One region of the Saccharococcus sp. Marseille-Q5394 genome, then DNA from elsewhere that is predicted to be linked to it. Evidence: riboswitches for the same ligand, from Rfam matches in the RefSeq annotation. Region 1 holds a riboswitch; the other holds the start of a gene.
The links. Region 1 has a riboswitch for cobalamin ahead of OC538_RS09275 (ribonucleoside-diphosphate reductase subunit alpha). Riboswitches for the same ligand answer to the same signal wherever they lie in the genome.
Positions count from the first base shown of each region.

Region 2: another riboswitch for cobalamin. It lies ahead of OC538_RS08700 (ABC transporter substrate-binding protein); the one in region 1 lies ahead of OC538_RS09275 (ribonucleoside-diphosphate reductase subunit alpha).

Region 1 is NZ_CAMPPQ010000001.1:1,934,790-1,939,684, forward strand. It holds gene OC538_RS09270 (flavodoxin) at 1-363, opposite strand, end outside; gene OC538_RS09275 (ribonucleoside-diphosphate reductase subunit alpha) at 348-2,570, opposite strand; cobalamin riboswitch at 2,726-2,906, opposite strand; partial or broken gene OC538_RS09280 (PH domain-containing protein) at 3,059-3,423, shown strand; gene OC538_RS09285 (erythromycin esterase family protein) at 3,455-4,711, opposite strand; gene OC538_RS09290 (hypothetical protein) at 4,781-4,895, shown strand, end outside.
Region 2 is NZ_CAMPPQ010000001.1:1,818,230-1,823,124, forward strand. It holds gene OC538_RS08695 (FecCD family ABC transporter permease) at 1-780, opposite strand, end outside; gene OC538_RS08700 (ABC transporter substrate-binding protein) at 773-1,750, opposite strand; cobalamin riboswitch at 1,876-2,061, opposite strand; gene argS (arginine--tRNA ligase) at 2,283-3,950, opposite strand; gene OC538_RS08710 (DUF1934 domain-containing protein) at 3,950-4,372, opposite strand; gene OC538_RS08715 (transglycosylase domain-containing protein) at 4,545-4,895, shown strand, end outside.

The DNA of each region.
Region 1 (4,895 bases):
GCTTTGTTCAATTTTAAGAGGTTCAAATTTCGATTCATAAAACCGCGCCAGCTTGACAGCAGCTCCACAAAACAACTCGTCCCCTCCAAACTGCGTATCCCCTGTTCCGAAGACATACACATTCCTCGGTTTGTAACCGACACCCGCGACGAAATCCTTCACTTCGTCAGGCGTGGAGCCCTTGTCCCATGTGAATGAACCGATGACCATCGCATCGAATCTGCGTGGATCCGGTACCGGACCACTTCCGATCCGATGCACCGTCACATCCATCCCTTCAGACAGCAGCGTCTCCTCCACAATTTCCGCCACTTCCTCCGTATTGCCGCTCCATGAAGCATAGGCTATCAGGAATGACACCATTCGCACTCCTCGATGTCAGATGCCGTCGATCTCATGTAATACGTCGTTTTCATGCCAGATTTCCACGCTTGCATATGCAAATCGAGGAGGACGGATGCGCGGATATTGTTCGGCACGTAAATATTGAACGAGATCGCCTGGTCGATATGGCGCTGTCTTGCAGCATTCTGCTTGATGGACCAGCGCTGATCGACAATATACGCGGAGCGGCGGTATACGTCATATGTGTTGTGATCAAGATCTGGCGCAATGACCGGCAGCTTGTAGTCTTTCTTTTCCTCATGATAAAACGGTTTAAATATTGGATCGATTGAAGCCGTAGATCCAGCGATGACTGACGTCGAGCTATTCGGCGCAACTGCCATCAAATAACCGTTCCGGATGCCGTTCGTAGCAACATCGAAGCGCAGGTCACGCCATTCCTTCGAGTCGTATTGACGTTGCTCGAAATAAACCCCTGTTTGCCAATCCGATTCTTCGAATAAAGGATACGCCCCTTTTTCACTTGCCAGTTCCATTGAAGCTTTAATCGTTAAATACGCTATTTTCTCATAGAGCTCATCCGCAAACTCTACCGCATCATCCGATTCCCATTGGATGTTCTTCAACGCAAGCAAATGATGCCAACCGAACGTCCCGAGTCCGATACCCCGGTAACGGGCATTCGTCCGTTGCGCCTGCACGACCGGTATTTTATTCAAATCAATGACGTTGTCGAGCATGCGGACTTGGATTGTGACGAGCCGTTCCAATACATCCGCAGGAACAGCACGTCCAAGGTTTACGGACGACAAATTGCATACGACAAAATCGCCGGGCTTCGAACGGGTGATGACGATATCTTCTTTGAGCGAGACGGACTCGAATTGTGTCGGACTCTGATTTTGAGTTATTTCTGTACACAGATTACTCGAATACACCATACCTTCATGCTTATTCGGATTCGCCCGATTCACTTCATCACGGTAAAACATAAACGGCGTCCCTGTTTCGAGCTGGCTGCGCATGATGCGTTTCATAATTTCAATCGCCGGGACGGTCTCTTTCGTCAGTTCGGGATGGTTGACACATTCCTCGTACTTCACGCGGAACGAACCGGTTCCCTTCGTTTCATCATAATGATCTTCCAATGAATACCCCATTACTGTACGCACTTCATGTGGGTCGAATAAATGCCAATCACCACGGGCTTCGACTTGCTCCATGAAAATATCCGGCAAGCAGACGCCAGTGAAAATATCATGTGCACGCAAGCGATCGTCTCCATTGTTCAGCTTCAGATCAAGAAATGTGAAAATATCTTTATGCCATACATCGAGGTAAACGGCGATTGCTCCTTGACGTTGGCCGAGCTGATCAACGCTGACGGCTGTATTATTCAGCTGCTTAATCCAAGGCAGGACGCCACTCGAAGCCCCTTTGAATCCTCTTATCGAAGAACCGCGCGAACGGACCTTGCCCATGTAAACTCCGATGCCCCCACCATATTTCGATAGATTGGCAATATCGGTATTGCTATCATAAATGCCTTGCAGCGAATCATCGACCGTATCAATGAAGCAGCTGGACAGCTGGCCATGCGGCTTGCCTGCGTTCGAAAGCGTAGGCGTCGCTACAGTCATATATAGGTTGCTCATTGCCCAATACGCCTCCGCCACTTTCCCGAGGCGGTTCTCAGTTTCATTTTGCATGAGCGTCATCGCGATGATGAGCCAACGTTCCTGCGGCAATTCGACAGGATCTTTATTGAAATCAACCGCAACGTACCGATCCACAAGCGTTTTCAATCCAATATACGTGAACAGCTTGTCCCGCTCTGGTTCTAGGAACTTTCCTACCTCCTCCAATTCATCGCGGGAATATTTTTCAATCAAAACAGATGTATACAAGCCTTTCTTAATGAGCCGCTCCACATTGTCGGCAAAATCCGTATACGCTTTCGCCCCCCTTACACTTTCCTGGCGGAAATAAACTTCCTGCAAATAGATTCGCGCAGCAACGAATGTCCAGTATGCTGACGCTTCGTCAATATTGCTGAGCGCCTCCAAAATCATCGCTTTCGACCAATCGGAGTCAGTCCCTTCAGGGTGCCGCTCCTTCCAACGCGAACTCGCCGTCAAAAGCGGCTCCAACTTCTCCGCACCAAATTCCGCTAGAAGCTTGTCCATAATGCCTGTTGTTTCAGTGATAATCGTCACATCATCCATCTCCTTTAAGTTAGGCTTGGCAATGAAAAAAGCGATGATTCCACCTTTTCGGTAGAGTCATCGCTCATGGATTTAGATTAGGAAACAGATCGGGTCCCTCTTGAAAAATGAAAGCAAAAACCCGCTCGCTTCCACCTCTCAACCCCCGAAGAAAGTGTCGCTGGACGATGGACGGCAGGTCTACTGGCTAACGCTTCCTCCTTCCATCTCCCCTTCCCGCAGCTACATGCTGCAGTGGTTTTTGAGACGGTCGTCTGCGTTTACAGTTGCGGGGACAGCTCCGATTTGCGGATTCCCTTTTAAACCGATAACGGTACCATTCCATCGTTCGATACTATATGTTGTGTGCTATGTACATCTATTACCCTAACATGTTGTGTTTTAATCGTAAATAGGTAGAAAGATATTTTTCCAGAATTCAATATCCTTCTATACTTCTATACTCACATATGTGATGATAAAATTATAAAATAAAAGGAGGGGTTCCAATGGCTGATTTAACTGCACTGATGGCTTGGACGTTTACAGAAGAAGTTCCAGTTCCGGAGGAGATTAAGGATTTGCTTATTGACGGTGAAGTGGCCGAGGTTGCGTATAAAACAATTCGTGACGTTGCAGTCGTTACAAATAAACGATTCATCATCGCGGACAAGCAAGGACTTACAGGTAAAAAGGTGGAATCTACACAATCCCATTCAAATCGATTACTATGTATTCCAGTGAAAATGCGGGTCGGATCGATTTTAACGCAGAAATCGAACTATGGACAAAGGCAGGAAAACTCAAATTGAATCTGAGTAAAAAAGTCGATATCCGTAAACTTGATAAAATCATAGCGAATGCCATACTTTAAAGGAAAGAGCCGTGCAATCGAGGCATGGCTCTTATTTGTTGAATGGTTTCAGCGCATTTGTTTGATCCACAAAAATAAAAGAATCATATCGATTACCAACGCGCGACGACACATAGTTCCCATACGCCTCGAACTCCGGATTATAGACGACCCCAATTGCGCGATGGCCGATCCATTCATTGAATAAATGACGGTTTTCCTCCGTGAATAGTATCACTTGATCCTCAGGTTTAGCTGCATGCATCTGCCCTTCCCATGAATTGAGCGTGGCTGGTGGCACATTCATCTTTTGGAACGGCTCGCCCCAGCTTTCGCCGGCAATGACCGTCCCTTCATATGTTCCAAAACCGATGGCAAATGTTTCTTCTCTGCCATACTTTTCCCGGACGAGCTGACCGACATTGATCATATCGTGCTTGGCCATCGATGTTTCCGACGCATCGCCGACATGGGTATTATGCTCCCAAATGATGATTTTCGCATCGCTTCCGTGATAGTTCAGAATTTCATTGATTGCCTCCACCATATGCATATCGCGTATATTCCACGAGATGGCGTCGTCCTGCATCATTGCGCGATAATATGATTCAGCATTTTTCGCGACTAAAGCATTCATCGTCACATTCAAGTCCTTCTCCTGTTCATTCGAATAAAGATCTTCATGACTGCGGATCGTCGTCAGCAAGTTTGTGACCTCGCGAATGCATTCACCTGTGAAATGGGCTGTCGACAGCGCATAATGCTCAGGCATCCGATTATACGGCTCGAAACAAGAGAATGCCTTCTTTGCCAACTCCAAATCGGTTTTATACTGCGGATTTTCCTTGAGAAAGCGAAGCACTTCATCAATGGACTCATAAAGGCTATACATATCGATACCGTAAAACCCTGTCTTTTCGGCTGCATCCTTTCCGTCATTGTCACTCTTCAACCATTCGACAAGCTCTGCAACTTCTTCATTCGCCCACATCCATGTAGGCCAGCGATTGAAGGATTGTGCCAGTATTTGGTGAGCGGATTTCCCCTCTTCATCGAATCCTTTCACATAACGATTAACCGCCTGAGCGGATGGCCAATCTCCCTCAACTGCAATTATAGTGAATCCTTTTTCCTGAATAAGTCGTTTTGATAATGCCGCGCGAACTTTGTAAAACTCTGAAGTTCCATGCGTCGCTTCGCCTAGAAGGACAATCCGTGCATCCCCAATTGCGTCCACAATCGTAGTAAGTGCTTGATCATTCAACGGGAAAGCGTGCTCTCGAATAGCAGACTGTAGTTTTTTCGACAATTTTATCCCTCCTTTGCTGATAGCATACCCAAGGTCGGTGGATGGAAACCGAGGGGGAGGTTTTCTAAGATGGAAAATGGTTATCACCGAATTGCCAAGGTTTATCACCGATTCTCGGACGTTTACCACCGATTCTACGCCCGTTACACCGATTCGCAGCACTTTACCACCGATTCTGGTGAAT
Region 2 (4,895 bases), 120 kb from region 1:
GACGACGAGACCGACGAAGCCTATTGTTCCGGATACCGCGACCGCTGAACCCGTCAGGATAGAACCGCCGATCAGGATCATGAATTTCCGGCGCTTGACGTTGACACCTAAATGATGAGCGCGTTCCTCGCCGAATAGCATCGCGTTCAATTCCCTCCGGTTCATCCACAGAATGAAGGAACCGATGACGACGAACGGCAACACCATGATGATATAGTTCCAGCCGCGCATCGAGACGCTGCCGAGGAGCCAGCCGATGATTTGCCGTAGCTCTTCGCCGGTAAGGGCGATCATAAGCGACAGGACGGAGCCCAGAAATGATCCGAAGATGATTCCGGTTAATATGATTGTCTCCATTTTCATCGAGCGGTCGACGAGCCTTGCGAAGCCGATGACGAGGAACATCGTCAAGGCGGCCCCGGTCATGCTGAAAACGGGCAATGTGTATGTGCCTAGGATTGGAATCGATAAACCGAAAAAGAGTGTCACGACAGCACCGACCGAGGCGCCGGATGACACTCCGAGGGTGTAGGGATCCGCGAGCGGGTTTTTCAGCAATCCTTGGAAAGCGGCGCCAGCGATTGCGAGCGACGCGCCGACGAGCCCGGCTAAGATGACGCGGGGCATCCGGATTTTCCATAGGATATTTGAAGCGGTCGTATCCGACGAATCCCAAAATGTGCTGATCGGAATTTTGACGGTTCCAATCGAAACACCGAGCCATACCGCCACGATAAGCGTGGCGGCGGACACGATGTAGGCAAGTGTTGCTTTATTCACCAAACAACTCCGGATAGATGGCTTTTGCCACTTCTTCAAGACCTAGTGCGAGGCGCGGACCTGTGCGGCTCGTCAAGTTTTCATCGACTTGGACGACAGCGTCTTCTTTGACAGCTGTAATGTCAGCGAAGCCGTCACGGTTTTTCACGCTTTCGACGATATCCGGCACGTAGCTGTACATGACGATGATGACGTCAGGGTTCTGTTTGACGATCTCTTCGGGGCTGATCATGACCCAGTTGTCTTCTGTTACAACGTTTTCCGCACTGATCATGTCGAGGATTTCCTGCATGAATGTATTTTTGCCCGGTGTATAAATTTCAGGCGCATCAGATGTTTCAATGAATACGCGTTTCATGTTCTTCGCTTTGACCTTGTCTGTTTTCGCAAGGACTTCTTCGACTTTCGCTTTCATGTCCTCGACGATTGTTTCAGCCTCATCCGTTTTGCCAGTTGCCTGGCCAATCGTTTTGATCGTTTCATATGTTTGATCGAAGTTCGTTGCATTTTTTACGACGAATACGTTGATGCCTGCATCGCGAAGCTGTTGTAGCCCTTCGTCAGATGTGCCAAGCATGGATTCATGGGCGAAGACGATGTCCGGAGTCATTGAGACTATCTTTTCGACGTTGAATTCCTGTCCGCCGATTTTCTCTTTCTCCAATGCCTCTTCCGGATAGTTATCCCAGTCGTTGACGCCGACAATTTCATCGTTTAAGCCAAGCGCGAACAGGATTTCCGTGTTGCTCGGAATCATGGAGACGATTGTTTCAGGGGCTTTTTCGAGTGTGATTTCATTGCCGACCGCGTCAGTGAGCGTGATTGGGAATGCAGCTTCCGCCGTTTGCTCTTCTTTCTGTGTATTTTCCGTTGCCGATTTGTTGTCCTTCTCTGCGTTGTCCGTGCCGCATGCCGCGAGCAGGAACGTTGCAAGGATTGCTGTTAGCCAAAGTTGCCAAGTCTTCTTCATTCCGATTTCCTCCTGTTTGTTCCAAATAAAAATCCCCCGTTTTGTGGACGGAGGAATGTGTTTAGTAAAAATACAGCGGATGTTTATATGTACGCGCCGATTTCCACCAAACCTATCCTCGTAGGGTACGGGTGACTCATGAAGGCAGGTCTCCTGGCTTATGCTCATCGCGTACTGCGCCTTCCCGGAAAATATCCAGTGGCATGTTGCAGCTTGCGAGCACTTACAGTGGCGGGACCGCGCCGGATTTGAACCGGCTTCCCTTTTAACCCCGGCGTTGACGGCGGGGCACCTTCATGTTTGGTTATGTAATTGTGATTCGAGTTTAATTATACTATAGATTTGTGCGATGTCGAGGGGGTGCATTTTCTTCAGTCGTTATTCGCGTTTATGCGTACTTATTAGGATTTATGCGTCATTCATAGCGTTTATGCGTTTTTCAGCAGATTTATGCGTATTTCACAGCTTTTATGCGTATTTGTGCACAAAAACGCCCCTCCACCGATTGGTCGGGCGGAGGGGCGCATCATTATTACATTCTTTCCGGTGCTGCAACGCCAATGAGTTTCAACGCATTCGCAATCGTCGTGCGAGTTGCTGTGATCAATGCAAGACGTGCTTCGGACAAGTCGCGGTTATCCGGGTCGAGCACTTTCTCAGCATTGTAGAAGCTATGGAATTCCGCGGCCAACTCCTGGATATAGATTGTTATCCGGTGCGGCGAGCGCATTCTTGCTGAATCGCTGACGGCACGCGGGAAGTCGCCGAGTTTCTTCAAGAGTGATAATTCCTTCTCTGTCTGCAATAAATCCACGTGATCCGTCGAAGCCGCAAGATTCGTTTCTTCAGCCTGGCGAAGGATCGATGAAATGCGGGCATGCGCGTATTGCGCGTAGTACACCGGGTTTTCATTCGACTGCGAAATTGCTAAATCAAGATCGAAGTCCATTTGCGAATCGGCGGAACGCATTGCGAAGAAATAGCGGACGGCGTCCAATCCGACTTCTTCGACGAGTTCGCGCAGTGTGACCGCTTTTCCGGTACGCTTACTCATTTTGAATTTCTCGCCGTCTTTGTACAGCTGCACCATTTGGGCGACTTCCACTTCGAGCGTGTCGCGGTCGTAACCGAGCGCCTCAATCGCCGCTTTCATCCGTGGAATATAACCATGATGGTCCGCTCCCCAGATGTTGATGAGCTTGTCGAAGCCACGACGGAGCTTGTCTTCGTGATATGCGATGTCCGGCGTCAAATACGTGTACGTACCGTCATTTTTAATAAGGACGCGGTCTTTATCATCCCCGAATGTCGTTGAACGGAACCACGTCGCGCCATCCTCTTCATACACATGCCCGTTCTGACGCAATTTATCGAGCGCGATGCCGATTTTCCCGTCCGTATAAAGCGATGTTTCCGAGAACCAGTTGTCGAAAGGCACGCGGAAATCTTCCAAGTCCTTTTTCAGCTTCGCCAATTCGAAATCAAGGCCATATTTCCTGAAAAACTCCTGGCGTTCCTTTTCCGGAGTGTTCACGTACTGATCGCCGAACTCCTCAGCAAGCTTCTCACCGATATCGATGATGTCCTGTCCCTGGTAGCCATCTTCCGGCATTTCTTTTTCGAGATCCAATGCTTGGAAGTATCGCGCCTCGACTGAAAGGGCCAAATTATTCACTTGATTGCCCGCGTCATTAATGTAATATTCCCGGGATACATCGAAGCCTGCAAAATCGAGGATATTGCACAATGAATCACCGATGGAAGCACCCCGCGCATGACCGAGATGCAAGTCGCCCGTCGGATTTGCAGAGACGAATTCAACTTGGACCTTTAGGTTTTCGCCATACGTTGAACGTCCATAATCCGCTCCTTGGGCAAGTACTGTTTTGACGACTTCCCCTAAGTAATCGCTTTTCAGCTTGATATTAATGAATCCTGGACCCGCAATTTCCATTGATTTAATGGAAGTCGAAGATGTGTCCAATTTCTCGAGAATGGCTTCCGCGATTGCACGGGGCGGCTTTTTCGCGAGTTTCGTCAACTGCATCGCGATATTCGTCGCATAGTCGCCGTTCTCTTTGTTTTTCGGTGTTTCTAGAATGATGTCCGGCATTGCCGATTCATCTGCAAGTCCGGAAGCGATAACCGCCTCGCGGAATGCGTCTTTAATTTCCTGTTGGATCTTTTCAACTGCGTTCATTATTGTCCCTCCGTATATGTAATGTTCAGTTCATGTCTGCCTAACAATGCGCCTTCTGCATGCAGTTCATAATGAGCTATGAATTTGTCCGCTCCAACTTCTAGCTTCGTCGTCTTCACGAGAAGATCGAAAGTGGCGGGACCATTTCCGTACGAGCCTGGCCGTATTTCTCCCTGCGTGAACGGCAGGCGCATCTGGACCGCCCCGTTCCGCATGATCAATGCGTCCTCTTCTTCCAATTTCACCGTCGTTTGCACTTGCTGGCCGTTCAGGTCTTCGACAAAACGCAAATACGTCTTTCCGGCTTTTTCGACCAATGTCCCCTCTGCGTTCAGCTCATGCTTGTCCGCAGCCTGGCCGACATGCCGGATCGTCGATTGAAGCAGGACATCGACGTTTCGTCCTTCTTTATTTGATTCCACTGTTGCACCGCCCTTGCCGTTCAAAATATCTATTCATTATATCGTTTATCCCCGTACTATTCCAATACATCGCGAATTGTCGGAATCAAATCTATGTTTTTATCGATTTACCGTTTAACTTTTGCGCGCCGGTTCCATACTGACTGCAAAGAACGGTGGGAGAAGGGATTGCATGAGACGGGTCGATTATATAAAGAAAAAGAAAAGACGTAACTTCTTTCGACGGATTGCCCTGCTGATTGTTACCGCGTTGACGGCGTTTTTCACGATGTTCCTCGCCTTGCGTCTTTATGCGCAGATTACGGGGGCACCTTCGTTGAGCGTGCCGAAAGCGAGTGTGTTCCTCGATAAGAACGGACGCCAGATCGGCGATAAATTTTCCGCGGAACGGCGGTATTGGGTCAGTCTCGATGAAATTTCGCCATTTCTGCTCGACGCAGTGATTGCGACGGAGGACCGTAATTTTTACGAGCACAACGGGTTTGATTATAAACGGATTGCCGGAGCTGTATTGAAAGACGTG